2 linked regions of the Saccharibacillus brassicae genome follow. Each later gene encodes a partner of the first gene's protein in a complex. Links are inferred from orthologs where the notes say so. Each region holds a gene or a part of one and is shown in the gene's direction. Other genes may lie near its edges. The genes, in order: groL and metK.

Region 1 (8,228 bases):
CGGATTGAGCGTGTCCTGCTCCTGGTCGTAGTAGCCGATCTGGACTTTGGCGCCCCACGTAATCCGGCCTTCGTCCGGCTTGAGCCGGCCGATCAGCGCTTTGAGCAGGGTCGACTTGCCGACGCCGTTCGGCCCGATCAGCGCGACCGTCTCGCCGCGGCTGAGCGCGAACGACGTCTGCCGGAACAGCTTGTCGCCGTCGTCATAGGACGCGGACAAGCCGTCCACGTGCAGCACGTCCTTGCCGGACGAATATGCCGATTGGAACGAGAAGTTGGCGCGTTTGAGATCGCCGGCCGGCCGGTCGAGCCGATCCATTTTTTCCAGCGCTTTGCGCCGGCTCTGGGCCCGCTTCGTCGTGGAAGCGCGGACGATGTTTTGCTGAATGAAAGTTTCCATCTTCGCGATCTCGCCCTGCTGCTTCTCGAACTGCTTGAGGTCCGCTTCGTACTCGGCCGCTTTGAGCTCGGTATACCGGCTGTAGTTGCCCGTATAGCGGCGCGCCCGGTGGCGTTCGATCTCCACGATCGCCGTGACCGTCTTGTCGAGGAAATAGCGGTCGTGGGATACGATCAGCAGGCCGCCGTCGTACCCGCGCAAATAATCTTCGAGCCAGGTGAGCGTCTCGATGTCCAAATGGTTGGTCGGTTCGTCGAGCATGAGCAGGTCGGGTCCGCGCAGCAGCATTTTCGCCAGCGCGAGCCGGGTCCGCTGTCCGCCGCTGAGCGTCGAGACGATCGTCGAAGGATCGAAATCGCCGAAGCCCATCCCGTGCAGCACGCTGCGGATCTTCGTGCCGATCTCGTAGCCGCCGTGGTCGCGGAACCAGTCCGAACGCATGGCGTAGCGGTTCAGCAGATCCTGGTACGCTTTGTCCTGCTCGGAGTGCGAAGAGCCTTCGGTGATCGCAAGCTCCATCTCGCGGATTTCCCGCTCGGCTTCCAGCAGGTCGGCGAACACGTCCAGCATCTCTTCCTGGATCGTGCGATCCGACTGCAGCCCGCTGTTCTGGGCCAGGTAGCCGATGGTTGTTTCTTTGTTTTTGAAAATCTGGCCTTCTTCATGAGACATTTCGCCCGCCAAAATTTTGAGCAGCGTCGATTTGCCCGCGCCGTTGACACCGACGAGGCCGATGCGCTCGCGCTCCAGTATTTGAAACGTAATGCCTTCCAGAATGCTCTGGACGCCGTATCTTTTTGCGATTCCCGTTGCTTGCAGCAGCATAATTCGAAGTCCTCCGCGCTTATCAAATTGGTCTTTTGTGATTTCATTTTACCGTAGAAAGGTGAAAAAACCAAAGAGGACATGCGCAAACGGTTCGCGGGCGCGGCGCGGCCGGAAAATTGGCGGCGATCGGGGCGCGAAAGTTTTTTGGGGAAAAAGCCTCCGGGGGCTTCGCAGAGCCTCTACAGCGGTGGTTATTTGCGCAAAACAATGATAAACTTGAGCATGTGAGAACAAAAAAGAGAACAGAAGAGAATACGGGAGGCGAGCGGCATCGAACCTTTACCGGACAAGACGGAGCTGCGGCTTCGAATGGAACGGGTGAGAGCGGAGCTGCCCGAATCGCTGCGCCTTGAGGCTTCTTCCGTCGTTTGCGAATATGCCGCCGATCGGCTGGACGCCCTGCGCGAGCGCAAAGGGGCTCCTCTGGTCGTGCTCGGCTACCTGCCTTACCGCGGAGAACTGGATATCCGTCCGCTGCTGGAGACATGCCGCGGATGCGGGGATACGGTGCTTGCGCCGCGCATCGAGCGGGGAACGCGCCGCATGCGGCTGCTGGAACTCAAGAGCGCGGCAGACGAGGCGTCCGGCAGCTGGGGCATTCCCGAGCCGAAGGAGCATCTGCCCGAATGGCCGGAAGACCGGCTCGGCAGCATCGACGTGATGTTTGTGCCGGGCTTGGCTTTTGACTTCAAGGGCGGGCGCGTCGGTTACGGAGGCGGGTTTTACGACCGGCTGATGGAGCGTTTCGAAGCCTGCGGCGCAAGCCCGGGCATTTGGGCGCTGTCTTTTGCCGAGCAGACGGTGGAGGAAGTGCCGATGGAACCGCACGATTTCCGGATAGAACTTCTGATCGTGCCGTCGGGCATGAACAGTACGCAGGACCTGGTCTGACGGCAGCGGCTTCGGTCGTATAGATAGGAACGGACGCAAGAAGAGCGATGGATGAGAAGAGGTGACCCCATGCTGTGGAAAGTGGCAATTTTGACGGCCAGCGATAAGGGAGCACGAGGCGAGCGTGAGGACACGAGCGCGCAGGTGATCCGGGAGTTGGTGGAGGAAGAAGTAGGCGGCGAAATTATCGAATACCGGATCGTGCCGGACGAGTCGGACGAGATCGTGGCGGCATTGATCGAAATGACGGACTATTTCCAGGCGGATCTCGTGCTGACGACCGGAGGCACCGAGCTTGCGAACCGCGACGTGACGCCGGAGGCGACGAAGCGGGTCATCGAGCGGGAAGTGCCGGGCATGGCCGAAGCGATGCGGATGAACGTGATGCACAAGAACCGGGCGGCGATGCTGTTCCGCGGCATCTGCGGCATTCGCGGCCGTTCGCTGATCGTCAATCTGCCCGGCACGCCAAAAGGCGTGCACGAGAACCTGGCGGCCATCATGGACCAACTGCCGGAAGCGCTGCTGATGGTGACGGGGCAGTACCGGCAGTAATCCCGGGCACGCAACAAGAAGGACGGCCCCAGGCATGCGGGGTGTCTTTTTTTGTGCGGGGGGGACTTGAAATTTTGCGGCGAGACTAGTAATATAAGACTTGGCTGTTAGCACTAGGCGTTGTCGAGTGCTAACGAAGAAGATTCAACACTTCAATTAACCTTTACAAGGAGGCTATTTTTCATGATCAAACCGTTAGGTGAACGCGTACTCGTAGAAGCGATCCAGCAGGAGGAAACGACTTCGTTCGGTATCGTGCTTCCGGATGCTTCGAAAGAAAAGCCGCAGGAAGGTAAAGTCGTTGCCGTAGGCAGCGGAACCCTCAAAGACGGCGTTCGTACTCCGCTCGAAGTGAAAGAAGGCGACGTGGTACTGTTCTCCAAATATGCCGGCACCGAAGTGAAATACGAAGGCAAAGAATACCTGATTATGAAAGAAAGCGACATCCACGCCATCCTGGCGTAAATGTCCCCTTACACATACGTTTTTTGAACGAAAGTGATTGAATGCAGCGTCTTGAACGCAGCATCGCAATTCCATATCCCAGGGAGGTTATTCGACCATGGCTAAAGAGATTCTGTTCGGAGAAGAAGCCCGTCGCTCGATGCTTCGCGGCGTAGATGCACTTGCAAATGCGGTAAAAGTAACGCTCGGTCCAAAAGGACGCAACGTGGTGCTGGAGAAAAAATTCGGCAGCCCGCTGATCACGAACGACGGCGTGACGATCGCGAAGGAAATCGAACTGGAAGACGCTTTCGAGAACATGGGCGCCCAGCTCGTCAAGGAAGTCGCAACGAAAACGAACGACGTAGCCGGTGACGGAACGACAACCGCTACCGTTCTCGCTCAAGCGATGATCCGCGAAGGCCTCAAGAACGTAACGGCCGGCGCAAACCCTATGGTTATCCGCAAAGGCATCGACAAAGCGGTCAAAGCTGCGGTCATCGAACTGCAGAACATCGCGAAGCCGATCGAAGGCAAACAATCGATCGCCCAGGTTGCGGCTATCTCCGCGGCTGACGAAGAAGTTGGCGAACTGATCGCCGAAGCGATGGAAAAAGTGGGCAAAGACGGCGTTATCACCGTTGAAGAATCCCGCGGATTCGCAACGGAGCTGGAAGTCGTGGAAGGCATGCAGTTCGATCGCGGCTACATTTCCCCTTACATGATTACCGACACGGACAAGATGGAAGCGGTTCTCGACAACCCTTACATCCTGATCACCGACAAGAAAATCAGCACGACGCAGGAAATTCTGCCGCTGCTTGAGAAAATCGTTCAGCAGGGCCGCGCACTCGTAATCGTGGCTGAAGACATCGAAGGCGAAGCGCTTCCGATGCTCGTCCTGAACAAACTGCGCGGCACGTTCAACGCCGTTGCCGTCAAAGCTCCGGGCTTCGGCGACCGCCGCGAAGCGATGCTGCAGGATATCGCCGCTCTGACCGGTGGACAAGTGATCACCGAGAAGCTCGGTCTGGAACTGAAAGCGACGACGATCGAGCAGTTGGGTTCGGCTCGCCAGGTTCGCGTAACGAAAGAAAACACGACGATCGTGGACGGTGCCGGCGTGAAGACCGACATCGACGCTCGCGTGAACCAAATTCGTTCGCAGCTGGAAGAAACGACTTCCGAGTTCGACAAAGAAAAACTGCAGGAGCGTCTGGCTAAACTTGCCGGCGGCGTAGCGGTTGTCAAAGTCGGCGCGGCAACGGAAACGGAACTGAAAGAACGCAAACTGCGCATCGAAGACGCGCTGAACGCGACTCGCGCAGCCGTTGAAGAAGGTATCGTATCCGGCGGCGGCACGGCTCTGGTTAACGTCTACAAAGCCGTAGCGGCTCTGACGGTAACCGGCGACGAGAGAACGGGCGTCAACATCGTTCTGCGCGCTCTGGAAGAACCGATCCGTACGATCGCGGCTAACGCCGGCGAAGAAGGTTCCGTTATCGTGGACCGTCTCAAAAAAGAAGAAGTGGGCATTGGCTACAACGCCGCTACCGGCGAATGGGTCAACATGTTCGAAGCGGGCATCGTAGACCCTGCGAAAGTCACGCGTTCCGCTCTGCAAAACGCGGCTTCCGTAGCGGCTATGTTCCTGACGACGGAAGCGGTTATCGCCGACAAGCCTGAACCGGCCGGCGCTGCGGCTCCGGATATGGGCGGCATGGGCGGTATGGGCGGCATGATGTAACAGGTTCGCCCGGAACCTTGCTTGACCTTGCTCCACCTTGGTTTAAAGGCTCCTTCGGGAGCCTTTTTCCTTTTTTTTAGCTTTCCTTTTTTGGAGTATATACACAAAAAGATAACCCAAAGCGACGACCCCGGCAGCCAGCAGGGAAACGAGTACGGAAGCGAGCGTCAAAGTTCGTCCTAGCACATAAGCGATCAAAAGACTGGTTAAAAACGTTAAAATCAGATTGCTGATCATGGCATTCCGTTTCATGGCATCCCTCTTTTCTTGGTATGAATATAGCATAAGAAACAGGATTAAAATTGAAATTAATAAATCGCCGCCTAAGCGAAAGCCTGCTCGGGTTCCAGCCCGCAGCAGGCTTTTTTTTTTGCTATGTTAGTACCTTTAATGGAATAAAGGGTAATAGCGATAGAGAACAAATGTTGGCCACGATCGACGTTGAAGTTCAAACCGTACAAAGCGAGGTAATGCTAGTGTTGACCCTTATGGCGGCCAGGTGCCTTCGTCTCCTGCCCAATCAGGCGAAGAGGACGCCGATGCTCCCGAGTGAGCCCGTACAAGACAAAAAAGAGATGCAGGTCGAAACTTCTGTCAAAACCGCGGATATTTCCTTCTATTATCCCTCGAATACCGAGTCGCACAGTCTTCCGGTGTACGTTAATTTTCACGGCGGAGCGTTCATTATGCACGACAAAGAGATGGACGATCCGTACTGCCGCTACCTGGCCAACCGGACCGGCTGCGTGATCGCGAACGTGGAGTACGCCAAAGCGCCGGAGTACCCTTTTCCCGGCCCGGTCGAGCAGGTGTATGAAGTGTTCCGCTGGATCAAGAAGAACGCCGGCGAATTGAATATCGATGCGGACAAAATGATGGTCGGCGGACAAAGTTCGGGGGCTAACCTGGCCGCGGCGCTTTGTCTGTATCTGGAACAAAAAGAAGAACAGCAGCCGCTGCTCCAGATGCTGTCCTGCCCGATGCTCGATTTCGCCACTCCTTTTTCGCATAAACCGGAACCGAATCTGTGGCGTGCGCGGTATCCCCAAGCCGCCCATTTTTTGAACCTGTGCTACGTGCCGCGCAAAGGCCAGGCGGAGCATCCGCTCGCTTCCCCGGTTCGGGCTGTCGTCAGCGACCGATTGGCGTCCGCTTTTATCGTTATCGCGGAATTCGACGCCTTCCGGCCGGAAGCGGAACATTATGCGAAGAAATTACGGGAAGCCGGCGTATCTGTCGAGCAAAAGCTGTTCAAAGACTGCAAACACGCGTTTACCCATCTGGGTCCGAGACAAAAAGCGGAAGAAGCGTGGGAGTTGATCGCCCGCAAAATTAGGGAGACGGCCCAATAAACGGCGTGTAGAATAACGTAAGGTGCAAGCCTGCTTGGCGCAGCAACGAACCCCATTTTCGATTTACCGGAAGGAGAAACCCGACAAGTGAAAACGACAAACAAAAACGTACTGGTTATCGGAGGCGGACTTGGAGGACTTTCGGCCGCGATTTCGCTGGCACAAGCCGGATACGGCGTCTCTTTGTACGAGAAAAACGATCATATCGGAGGCAAGCTGAACCGGCTGGATCAGGACGGTTTCGGCTTTGATCTGGGCCCGTCCATTTTGACCATGCCCCGGGTGTTCGAAGATTTGTTCACGGCCAGCGGCAAATCAATGCAGGATTATGTGCGGACCGAAAAGCTGGATCATCAATGGCGTTCGTTTTTCCCGGACGGCAATATTATCGATCTGTACGAAGATTTGCGGGAAATGCAGGAGAAGAACACCGTGCTGAGCGAAAAAGACATGCGCGAGTATCAGGATCTGCTGAACTATTCCAAAAAGCTGTACGACATGACGGATAAAACGTATTTCAAGCATGGCGTCGATTCGACGAGAGAGATCATGAAACATACGACGCTGCTCGGCGCTTTGCGTAATTTCGATCTGTTCTCGACCGTGCGCGGAGCGATCGACAAACGGATCAGCAACAAGCAGTTCAGCGATATGCTGTCCTACTTTATCAAATATGTCGGTTCGTCGCCTTACGACGCGCCGGCCGTGTTGAACATGATGATCTATATGCAGCATGATCAGGGCGTCTGGTACGTACCCGGCGGGTTGAACAAACTGGCGGACGGTCTGGTGAAGTTGGCCGAAGAAGTCGGCGTCCAGTTCCATCTCGGAACCCCGATCGCCAAGCTGGAGAAGAAGAACGGCGAGATTACGGGAGCGGTGCTGCCGGACGGCACGAAGCTGACCGCGGACTATTACGTTTCCAATATGGAAGTCATTCCGGTGTACGAACGGCTGCTGGAAGAAGACAAAGATTTTGTCGGCAAATTGAAGAAAAAATTCGAACCGGCCAGTTCCGGCCTCGTTATGCATTTGGGCGTCAAGAAGAGTTATCCGCAGCTTCGCCACCACAACTTCTTTTTCGCGGAAAACATGAAGCAGCAGATGCAGTCGATTTTCCATCAGCATAGACTGCCGGACGATCCGGTCATTTATTTGGTCAACGTCAACAAGACGGATCCGTCGCAAGCTCCCGAAGGACACGAGAATATCAAAGTGCTGCCGCATATTCCTTATATTCAAGACGAGAAACCGATTACCGAACAGGAATACGAGCAGTTTGCCGAGCGTACGCTGATGAAGCTGGAGAGAATGGGTCTGGACGATCTGCGGGCCAACATCGTGACCAAAGACGTCTGGACGCCGGACAAGATCAGACAGATGTACGGCTCGGATCGGGGCGCTATCTATGGAACGTTGTCCGACCGCAAAAAAAATAAAGGCTTCAAACATCCGAAACAAAGCGAACGGTACAACAACCTGTACTTCGTCGGCGGAACGGTGAACCCGGGAGGCGGCATGCCGATGGTGACGTTGAGCGGCCAGCTGGTCAGCAAAAAAATCGTGCAAAGAGATTCCGGCCATGCCGGACAATGAACACCGCCTTCTGGAGACTTTACCGGACAGACAGCGGGCCGAACTTTTGTCCAAAGGAGTTCCTTCGAGCGAGCAGCGCAAAAAACGGCTGATCCAGCTGAAAAATATGCTGGTCGAGCACGAAAAAGCGTGGACCGATGCGCTGCATGCCGATTTGGGCAAACCGGCGTTTGAATCTTTTTCATCCGAGCTCGCCGTTCTGTTGAACGAAATCGATTACGTCTGCAAGCATATCGACAAATGGAATCGGCCCCGGAGATCCCGGCATCTCAAGCTGGGCTATATCCAATCGCTTCACAAAAAAAGACATCCGCACGGAAGCGTACTTGTGATCGGATCGTGGAATTATCCGGTCCAGCTGACGTTGATGCCGGTCATCGGAGCGATTGCCGGCGGCAACGCCTGCGTCATCAAAC
Region 2 (8,338 bases), 2.0 Mb from region 1 along the record:
GAAGTCTCTGTAAGCTTGCAAGAATGATTTCGATTTAACGCAACTAAACTGAAGCATGGAGCGTCTCTATATTTTGGAGGCGCTTCTTGCTTTTTCTATGTCTGTACGCTTGAAAGATTGTCTAAAACCGTTTTTGTAATTTAAAGCAGTTTACGTTAAAATAACGAATAACAATACTTACTGCGAAGGTGGAAAACGTAGCGATGAAACCGATTAAGTCGAAAGCCCAGATCGATTACATGAAAGCCAAAACAAAGTTCGAGGAACGTTCCAAGGTATTGGAAGCACGTGTAGCCGAAGAACAGAAGACCGAAGAGGTTGAACAGGAACTGATGGAGAAGCTGGTCATCGAGACCGGATTCCACGACGCGTTCAACGAATTGGCAGAAGCCGAGAACGAGCTGATCTCGTGGTCGCATGCCACGATCAAGCACGACAAGACGTACAAGGACAACAAGAAGCCGATCGACGAAATGTACGAGAAGCTCGATGTCGATCCTCAGATGCGCGCCCGTATCATCCAGCTGGCTCTGCGTATTCGTTAAAAGCGGCTGCGTCCGGAGTTTGTAACCTTCTATAATAGAAGAACAAGATAGAAGAACACAAAAAGCGTCGATTCCCGGCGCTTTTTGTGTTTATAAAGATAAAAAGCGGTTTAAGTAAATGAGTGGACATCTCTCATAATGAGGAAAAGCGCTAGAAGTTACAGACATTTTAGAAAAACGAAAAAAACTTTTAAAATGCCGCAACTTTATTGTAACCTTCAGCGTCTAATCTATTGAGTGTCAAAACAAGACGCCTTTAGCTCCTGATTTTCCAAAGATTGGCCTTAAATCCGTAAAGTTGTGAGCGCTTGTGCGAAAATGGACTTTACGGCGGTTAGCGACCAATGTATAATACGGGAAGCGGGACTGGGTATCCTTTGTCTTTGCACTTACTTAACTACCGGTTTCAAGTTTCTGTGATACCCGTCACAGACCTTATTTATACTTATTTACCTGCTCTACTCTGGAAAGGGGGTGCAATCAGCGATTGGTAACATGAGCGAATGCGAACCGACTACAGACAAAAAAAACACAGCTTTACTCCAAGGAGGAGAACAAACAAGTATGAAGAAAATTGTATCCCTGGCCCTTTCTACGGCTATGGCTCTCTCGATGTTCGCTTCGGTAACATCGGCAGCAACGCTTACTACGCAAGAAAAGTATAACGCACTGGTTACTCAAGGTATCTTCGCCGGCTACCCAGACGGCAACGCTTACCTCGACAAAGACATGACTCGCGCTGAATTCGCGAAAGTAGTAGCTCTGCTGACTGGTCTGGAAACTTCGACTACTGGCACGAACTCCTACCAGGATCAAAACTATGCGAACGCTTGGTACAAGCCTTTCGTTGAAGCCGTAACGAAAGCCGGCTACATGCAAGGTACAACAACTGGAACTAAAAAACTGTTCAACCCGAACGGTAAAGTAACAGTTCAAGAAATGGCAGCTACACTGGTACGCGCAGCTAAGCTCGAAGTTCCAACTACGGGCATCAACAATAGCGCATCGGCTTGGGCCAAAGGCGAAGTACAAGCTGCAATCAACGCTGGCCTGATCAGCGGAACGTCGAACTTCACGGCAGCAGCAACACGCGGCCTGCTGGTTGACACAGCTTACTCGTACCAAACTGCAGTCGTTAAACCGGCTGTAACTTCGTACGAAGTAACAGACAACGGCGCAACTGTAGTGTTCACGCTGGCTAACGGTGAAAAAGTAACAGTTAAACCTACAACGGCTCTTAAGCCTAACGTAGCTACAACTGTAACATTCACTTACGACGGCAAAGATTACAGCGAAAGCGTAACTTGGAAAGTAACGGACGCTACTAAGGTTGACAGCGCTGCTGCAAGCAACCTGAAGCAAGTAACTGTAATGTTCGACGGACAAGTGGACAAGGTTTCCGCAGAAAACGTCAACAACTACAGCATCCCGGACGTAACGATCGAAAGCGCTATGCTGTCGGCCGACAACCGTTCGGTTACCCTGCTGCTGGCTGACACAGCCAACAACATGCTTACTAACAACCGTCAAACTTCGGTTAAAGTTAGCAACGTGAAGCAAAACACTGGAGCGACTGTAATCTCCGGCACTGTAAACTTCACACCTTCGGACGTAGCAGTTCCAACAATCACTGAAGTTAACGCTCTGGGCACTGGCGCAGTAGAAGTTATGTTCAGCGAGCCAGTTGTAGCTAGCTCCATCACAGTTGCCGGCATCAACATCGACGGCCGCGCAGTAGCTGCAAACTTCAACTACGACTACGACAGAAACTCGGTTGTGATCGAGACTCCTCTGACAGTAGGCGAGCACACAATCAGCCTGTCGGGCGTACGCGATTACTCGGGTCTGGTAATGGCTCCGGTACAACGTACATTCACAGTAGTTGCGGACACGACTGCTCCTACGATCGCTTCGACAACTTCGAACGATCTGCGTGAAGTGACTGTAACATTCAGTGAGCCAGTTCGCAGCATTGCAAGCGCACGCGCTAACAATGTATCGACTCCAGCAAACGTTGAACTGTCCGGCAGAACGGCTAAACTGACGTTCTCCAGCAACCTGAGCTTCTCCGCTAACACGATTACGCTGACTGGCGTAACGGATTACAGCGGCAACGCTGCTCAAACGCTGACAGCTACAGTAACGCCTACACTGGATCTGACTGCTCCTACCGTACTGGGTACTAGCGTTGGTACAGCAAACGGCAACTACTATGTAGACGTTCAGTTCAGCAAAGCTGTAAACGTTGCTGGAACCGAAGCGGGTTCGGCTCTGAACCGTAACAACTACACGCTGAGAAGCACAAGCGGCGCAGTTGTAACGAGCGCAGGTCTGACTAGCGAAGGACATCCGGTTGTAGCTCCTGCAACACAAGGAACGAACAACCGTACCGTTCGCATCACGTTGGGTCCTACAACGGCTCTGACAGCAACTAGCTACACGCTGGAAGTAGCAGGCGTACGTGACGTGACAACGGCTCAGAACATTCTGACTCCGTACAGCGCACAAATCAACCTGACTCAAGCGGCTGCTGCTACCCTGGAACGCACTTGGGTTAGCGGATCGTGGGTATATGTTCAATTCTCCGGTCAAATCGCAACTAGCGGAACAGGGAACGCTTTGGAAGCAAACAAATACCGTCTGGCTAGAGCACTTCAAAACGGTACAGCAGCTGGAACTACTATTCTGACTGATCGCAATGCAGATGTAGAACCAGTAGGTGCAAACACAGTGCGCATCTACGCTAGAAACTTCTTGAACAATTCTGGTTCTGCTACAATTCTGGAAGGACAAGAATTGGTAGCAAGTTATGTAGGTAACACTTCCGGAAACTTCTTCACGACTCCGAACACTGAAGGCCGAGTTGAAGCAAGAAAAACTATTACTAATGCACGTGAATCGATCGGCGCTAACGGAACTCCAAGCGTAGGCAACGATCGCACAGTTGCAGTAACATTTGATGCTCCAGTATCCGGAGCAACAACAAATAATGTTACATTCAACTATGTAAATGCTGCAGGTGTAGAAGCGGTTGCGACTCCTTCTAACGTTGTTGCATCGAACAGCAACAAAACAGTAACGGTTACACTGCCAGATACTGTACCAGCTGATTTCACTAATGGCAGATTGGTATTCAGCACATTGAATGACCAGTTTGGCAACTCGGCTGCTCAAACTGTTCGTGTAACAAATGCAATCAGACCAGTTGGAACAGCAGCAACTGTTACAGCTCGCACTTACGCTAATTCGACAGATACCCTTACAGTACAAATCCCAGTTACAAGAGGCGTATATGTAAACGGTGGTGCTGAATCTGCTGCAAGATTGTTCACGCTCAACCTGGGTACGAACACTCCTGTAAAAGCAACAAGCGTTACTACAGCTAATAATGCTGTTGCAAGCAACACTTTGACAGTAATTTTCAACGTTCGTGATGCCGGCGCAGCTAGCGCTTCCGCAATCATTTCGTTCGATGGAACTGCTAACGCTACAACTAAGCAAATTGGCACATCTTCGGTCGTAAACGCAGATGACAATGCAGCTCTTGCTACCTTCAGCGTTAACGCTACTGTACCAGCACGTCAACAATAATTTCCTAATCTGATTTAATTCTCAATCAGACAAAGTTACGGAAAAACACCCCGGGACGCCGGGGTGTTTTTTTGTTTTATTTGACACCCCATCCCAAATCCGCTACCATTACAACCGAGGATGGAATCATTAACCTTTTCCCGATTGGGAAAGGTTCGTTTTTTGTATACGGGAAATTTTAAGGTGGAATTCAAGGAGGTACACGCTTATGTCGCTTCAAGGACGGCGTTTATTTACGTCTGAATCCGTAACGGAAGGTCATCCGGACAAGATCTGCGATCAGATCTCCGATGCGGTTTTGGATGCGTTTTTGGTTAATGATCCGAATGCCCGGGTAGCTTGCGAAGTCGCTGTTGCGACGGGACTGGTACTCGTCATCGGCGAGATCAGCACGAAATCGGAATACGTGGACATTCCGGCCATCGTGCGTAACACGATCAAGGAAATCGGGTATACCCGTGCCAAATACGGGTTCGATTACAATACGTGCGCGGTGCTGACTTCGCTTAACGAACAGTCGGCTGACATTGCGCAGGGCGTCAATTCGGCGCTGGAGACACGCGATCCCGAGCAAATGAAGCTTGAAACGGAAAACATCGGTGCCGGCGACCAGGGACTCATGTTCGGCTTCGCGTCGAATGAGACGCCGGAACTGATGCCGCTTCCGATCGCGCTGTCGCATCGCATTGCTCGCCGCTTGGCGGAAGTTCGCAAGAACGGAACGCTCGAATACCTGCGGCCCGACGGCAAAACGCAGGTGACGATCGAATATGACGGCGATACGCCGGTTCGTGTCGATGCGATTGTCGTCTCCACGCAGCATGCCGAAGAAATCACGTTGGAGCAAATTCAGCGCGATATCAAAGAACATGTTATTCTGCCGGTTGTACCGGCCGAACTGCTGGACGACGCCACCCAATACTTCATCAATCCGACCGGGCGTTTCGTGATCGGAGGCCCGCAGGGAGACGCAGGACTGACGGGACGTAAGATCATCGTCGATACGTACGGCGGTTATGCACGCCACGGCGGCGGCGCTTTCTCGGGCAAAGATCCGACCAAAGTCGACCGTTCCGCGGCTTATGCGGCCCGTTACGTAGCCAAGAACCTGGTAGCCGCCGGGTTGGCCGACAAATGCGAGATTCAGCTGGCGTATGCGATCGGCGTAGCCAACCCGGTTTCGATCAGTATCGATACGTACGGAACCGGTACGGTCAGCGAAGAGACGCTTGTGAAGCTTGTGCGCAAGAACTTCGATCTGCGCCCGACTGGCATCATTCGCATGCTGGATCTGCGCCGCCCGCTGTACAAGCAAACGGCAGCCTACGGCCACTTCGGACGTACGGACATCGATCTGCCTTGGGAACGTACGGACAAAGCGGAAGATCTCAAAAGCCAGGCAGGCGTCTCTTAAAGGTTCGTTTTCCTGTTCGTTTACAGCGGTCATTACGTGAAAAAGGGTCTCCTTCGGGAGGCCCTTTTTGCGCTGCATCCCTCCACGTCCGCGGGCTGCTTGGCTAATCATTTTCTTGCTCTCTTCCGATATAGAAAAAGACGGTCTGTTACGGATTTCGGAAGGAGAGATGTACGAATGAAAAATAAAATCGCATTGGCCATGGCTTCCTTGATGATGATCAATCTGCTTGCGCCCGCCGCATGGGAAACGATGGGTGGAGCGCAAAGCTCGAATATCGCGGCCGCTGCCGAGGCGGAAGCGACCGCTTCCGTTCAAGTGTATTCGCCCGCCGTCAAAGCGCCCAACGTGTCTTTGACACCCGGGTTTTTGCTGACTTTTGATCGTGCGGTCAAGTTGGCCGAAGGGGCAGCGGACAAAACTTTCGTGTTGAAAAAACAAAGCGATAACACGACGGTACGCACAATCAGAGGCAGAGAACTTCAATTTCAAACCGAAGGGACTCAAGTGGTGCTTCCAAGCGATCAGCTCAAGCTTGAGCCCAACACCGGCTACTATATTTTGGCCGATGCGGGCATACTGTCTCCGGTTCTGAAAGATACGGAGATTCAGCAGGGCGTTTCCGCCAAAGTCTGGACGGGCATTACGAGCGCAATCACCTGGACGTTCAAAACGGGGGCGGAAGCCGATACGACCGATCCCGAATTGACCGCAACGAGCCCGTCGAACGACGAGATCGGAGTGAAAAGCGGCTTCAAAATGGGGTTGGCTTTTTCGGAAGCCGTTGCCGCGGCAGAAGGCGATATTGTCTTGACGCAAGAAGATCCGGCGCTGCCGGATAACAAAGCGATTCTTAAAATTCCCGTTCTCTCGGAAAAGGTAAGCGGATTGGGTACGGCTAACGTATCGATCAAACCGGATGCGGAATTTTTGAAGCCCGGCGTTCGATATCGGGCGCATGTCGATGCCAACGTGTTTGCGGACATGTCGGGACGATTCTACGCCAAGGCGATCGACTGGACGTTCCGAACCGAGTCGGCGAACAACGTGGCACCGACGATTTTAACGCAAAATCCGCAGAACGGCTTGTCGGGAGCAGGGACGGACGGAACGTTGTCGATTCGGTTCAGCGAGCCGGTCGTACCGAATAAAGGGACCGAAGCTTTGCCAAACAAAGGCGGCGTCTCGATTTATCGGCTGAACGACGGTAAACTCATTCAGACGCTGACGCCAAGCGAATTCAAAATGGACAGCGAGACGGGTGCGCAGGCGTCCGCTTCTTACAAAGGACTGGAACGCGGCACGACTTATTATGTACTGGCCGATGCCGACCTGTTCCGCGATTTGGACGGCACGCCGTTCGCCGGCATTCCGACTTCCCGGACGTGGACGTTTACGACGACGGGAGACGCTTTGGCTTTGTCCGCAATGACTCCTCAGACCGGGACGACAGGCGTGACGGCCGGCTCCAACCTGCAGCTGACGTTCAGCCGTAACGTGTATCCGAACAGCGGCACGGGAAGCCTTCGAATCGTCAGAAACGACGGAGTCACGGATACCGTGACGCTGGGCTCCGGACGCATTACCGGCGGCGGAACGAAGACGATGACCATTACGCCGGCGACGCCGCTTGTGAGCGGGTATACGTATACGGTGGAAGTTCCGGCCGGCCTGTTCGGAGATTCGGAAGGCAACGTCTATCCGAAAGCCGGACAGCCTCTGACTTGGAGCTTTTCGACGATGGCGGATACGGGACTGCTGCAAATGTCCAGCCTGTATCCGACCGATCGCAGTACGAGCGTCCCTACCGATGCCAAGCCGACTATCCGCTTCAACCGAAACGTGGCTTTGAGCGGCACGGGGATTACGTTGTATCGCAGCGGAGGAGCGAAGGTCGAAGCGGAAGCTGTCGTCAATCCCGCCAACGCGGCGGAAGTCATCCTCACGCCCAAAGAGAAACTTGCGCCGGGAACGTTCTATTACGTCGACTTGGAAAATGGTGCGGTCAGAGATCGGGTGAATACCGGGATTGCTTTTGCCGGGATCAAAGGGAGCACGTCGTGGAGCTTCCAGACGTCTTCTTCCGACAGCACGCTGCCGGTCATCCAAAGTGCCAAAATGGACAGCCCTACATTGATTCGTCTCGCCTACAACAAGTCGCTGAACGTGTCGCAGACGCCTCTGCTGGCCAGTTACACCGTATGGGTGAACGGAGAGAAGCGTGTGCCGGGCAGCGCGTATATTAGCGGAGACAGCGTGTATATCCGTTTGGATACGGGAATTGCGGTCGGCCAGGACGTGAAAGTGTCTTACGATCCCGGAGTCCGTCCGCTGATCGATTATAACGCGAACGCGGCCGCTTCCCTGTCTTCTTACGCGGTAACGAACGGGATCGACAGCGCCATGCCTAAGCCAAAAGAAGGCAACGTATACGGCAGCATGATTACGTTGATTTTCGAGAACGGCGTTAAAGCGCCTACGTCGCAAGCCGCAAGGCAGTTTACGGTAACGGCAGGCGGACGCAGCTATGAGGTTCGTTCGCTCAGCAGCAGTGCCCAGGCGCTTCTGCTGTATCTGGATGCGGCAGTGCCGGACGGAGCCGTCGTAAAAGTGAACTACACGCCTGCCGGATATCCGCTGCAGGACGTGCTGGGTCAAAATATCTCCGCCTTTTCCGACTTCAGCATTCGAAACCTGATGGATACCCGTCCGCCGGAGTTCGTGAATGCGGAACTTGCCGGCACGGAGTTGGTCCTGAATTACAACGAGACGCTCAGAACGGACGCGC

The links.
Region 2: the proteins of groL (region 1) and metK are in contact, whole or in part, in a cryo-EM structure (PDB 8P4O), measured with the Escherichia coli proteins. The link is inferred for Saccharibacillus brassicae from one-to-one orthologs.

The regions. Positions count from the first base shown.
Region 1 is NZ_CP041217.1:4,026,084-4,034,311, forward strand. The notes cover bases 2,687-5,549. They hold groL (chaperonin GroEL), read left to right. Parts: upstream 2,687-3,235; coding sequence 3,236-4,864; downstream 4,865-5,549. Other genes in these bases: groES (co-chaperone GroES), read left to right, coding at 2,857-3,138; FFV09_RS16675 (alpha/beta hydrolase), read left to right, coding at 5,440-5,549. Also shown: FFV09_RS16650 (ABC transporter ATP-binding protein), read right to left, coding at 1-1,224; FFV09_RS16655 (5-formyltetrahydrofolate cyclo-ligase), read left to right, coding at 1,525-2,118; FFV09_RS16660 (MogA/MoaB family molybdenum cofactor biosynthesis protein), read left to right, coding at 2,188-2,673; more of FFV09_RS16675, read left to right, coding at 5,550-6,216; FFV09_RS16680 (phytoene desaturase family protein), read left to right, coding at 6,304-7,812; FFV09_RS16685 (aldehyde dehydrogenase family protein), read left to right, coding at 7,799-8,228.
Region 2 is NZ_CP041217.1:1,990,279-1,998,616, reverse strand. What follows is about bases 3,475-6,447. They hold metK (methionine adenosyltransferase), read left to right. Parts: upstream 3,475-4,344; coding sequence 4,345-5,550; downstream 5,551-6,447. Other genes in these bases: FFV09_RS08380 (Ig-like domain-containing protein), read left to right, coding at 5,728-6,447; FFV09_RS08390 (S-layer homology domain-containing protein), read left to right, coding at 3,475-4,136. Also shown: FFV09_RS08400 (S-layer homology domain-containing protein), read left to right, coding at 1-13; FFV09_RS08395 (hypothetical protein), read left to right, coding at 204-545; more of FFV09_RS08390, read left to right, coding at 1,110-3,474; more of FFV09_RS08380, read left to right, coding at 6,448-8,338. UniProt on the Escherichia coli protein: Catalyzes the formation of S-adenosylmethionine (AdoMet) from methionine and ATP.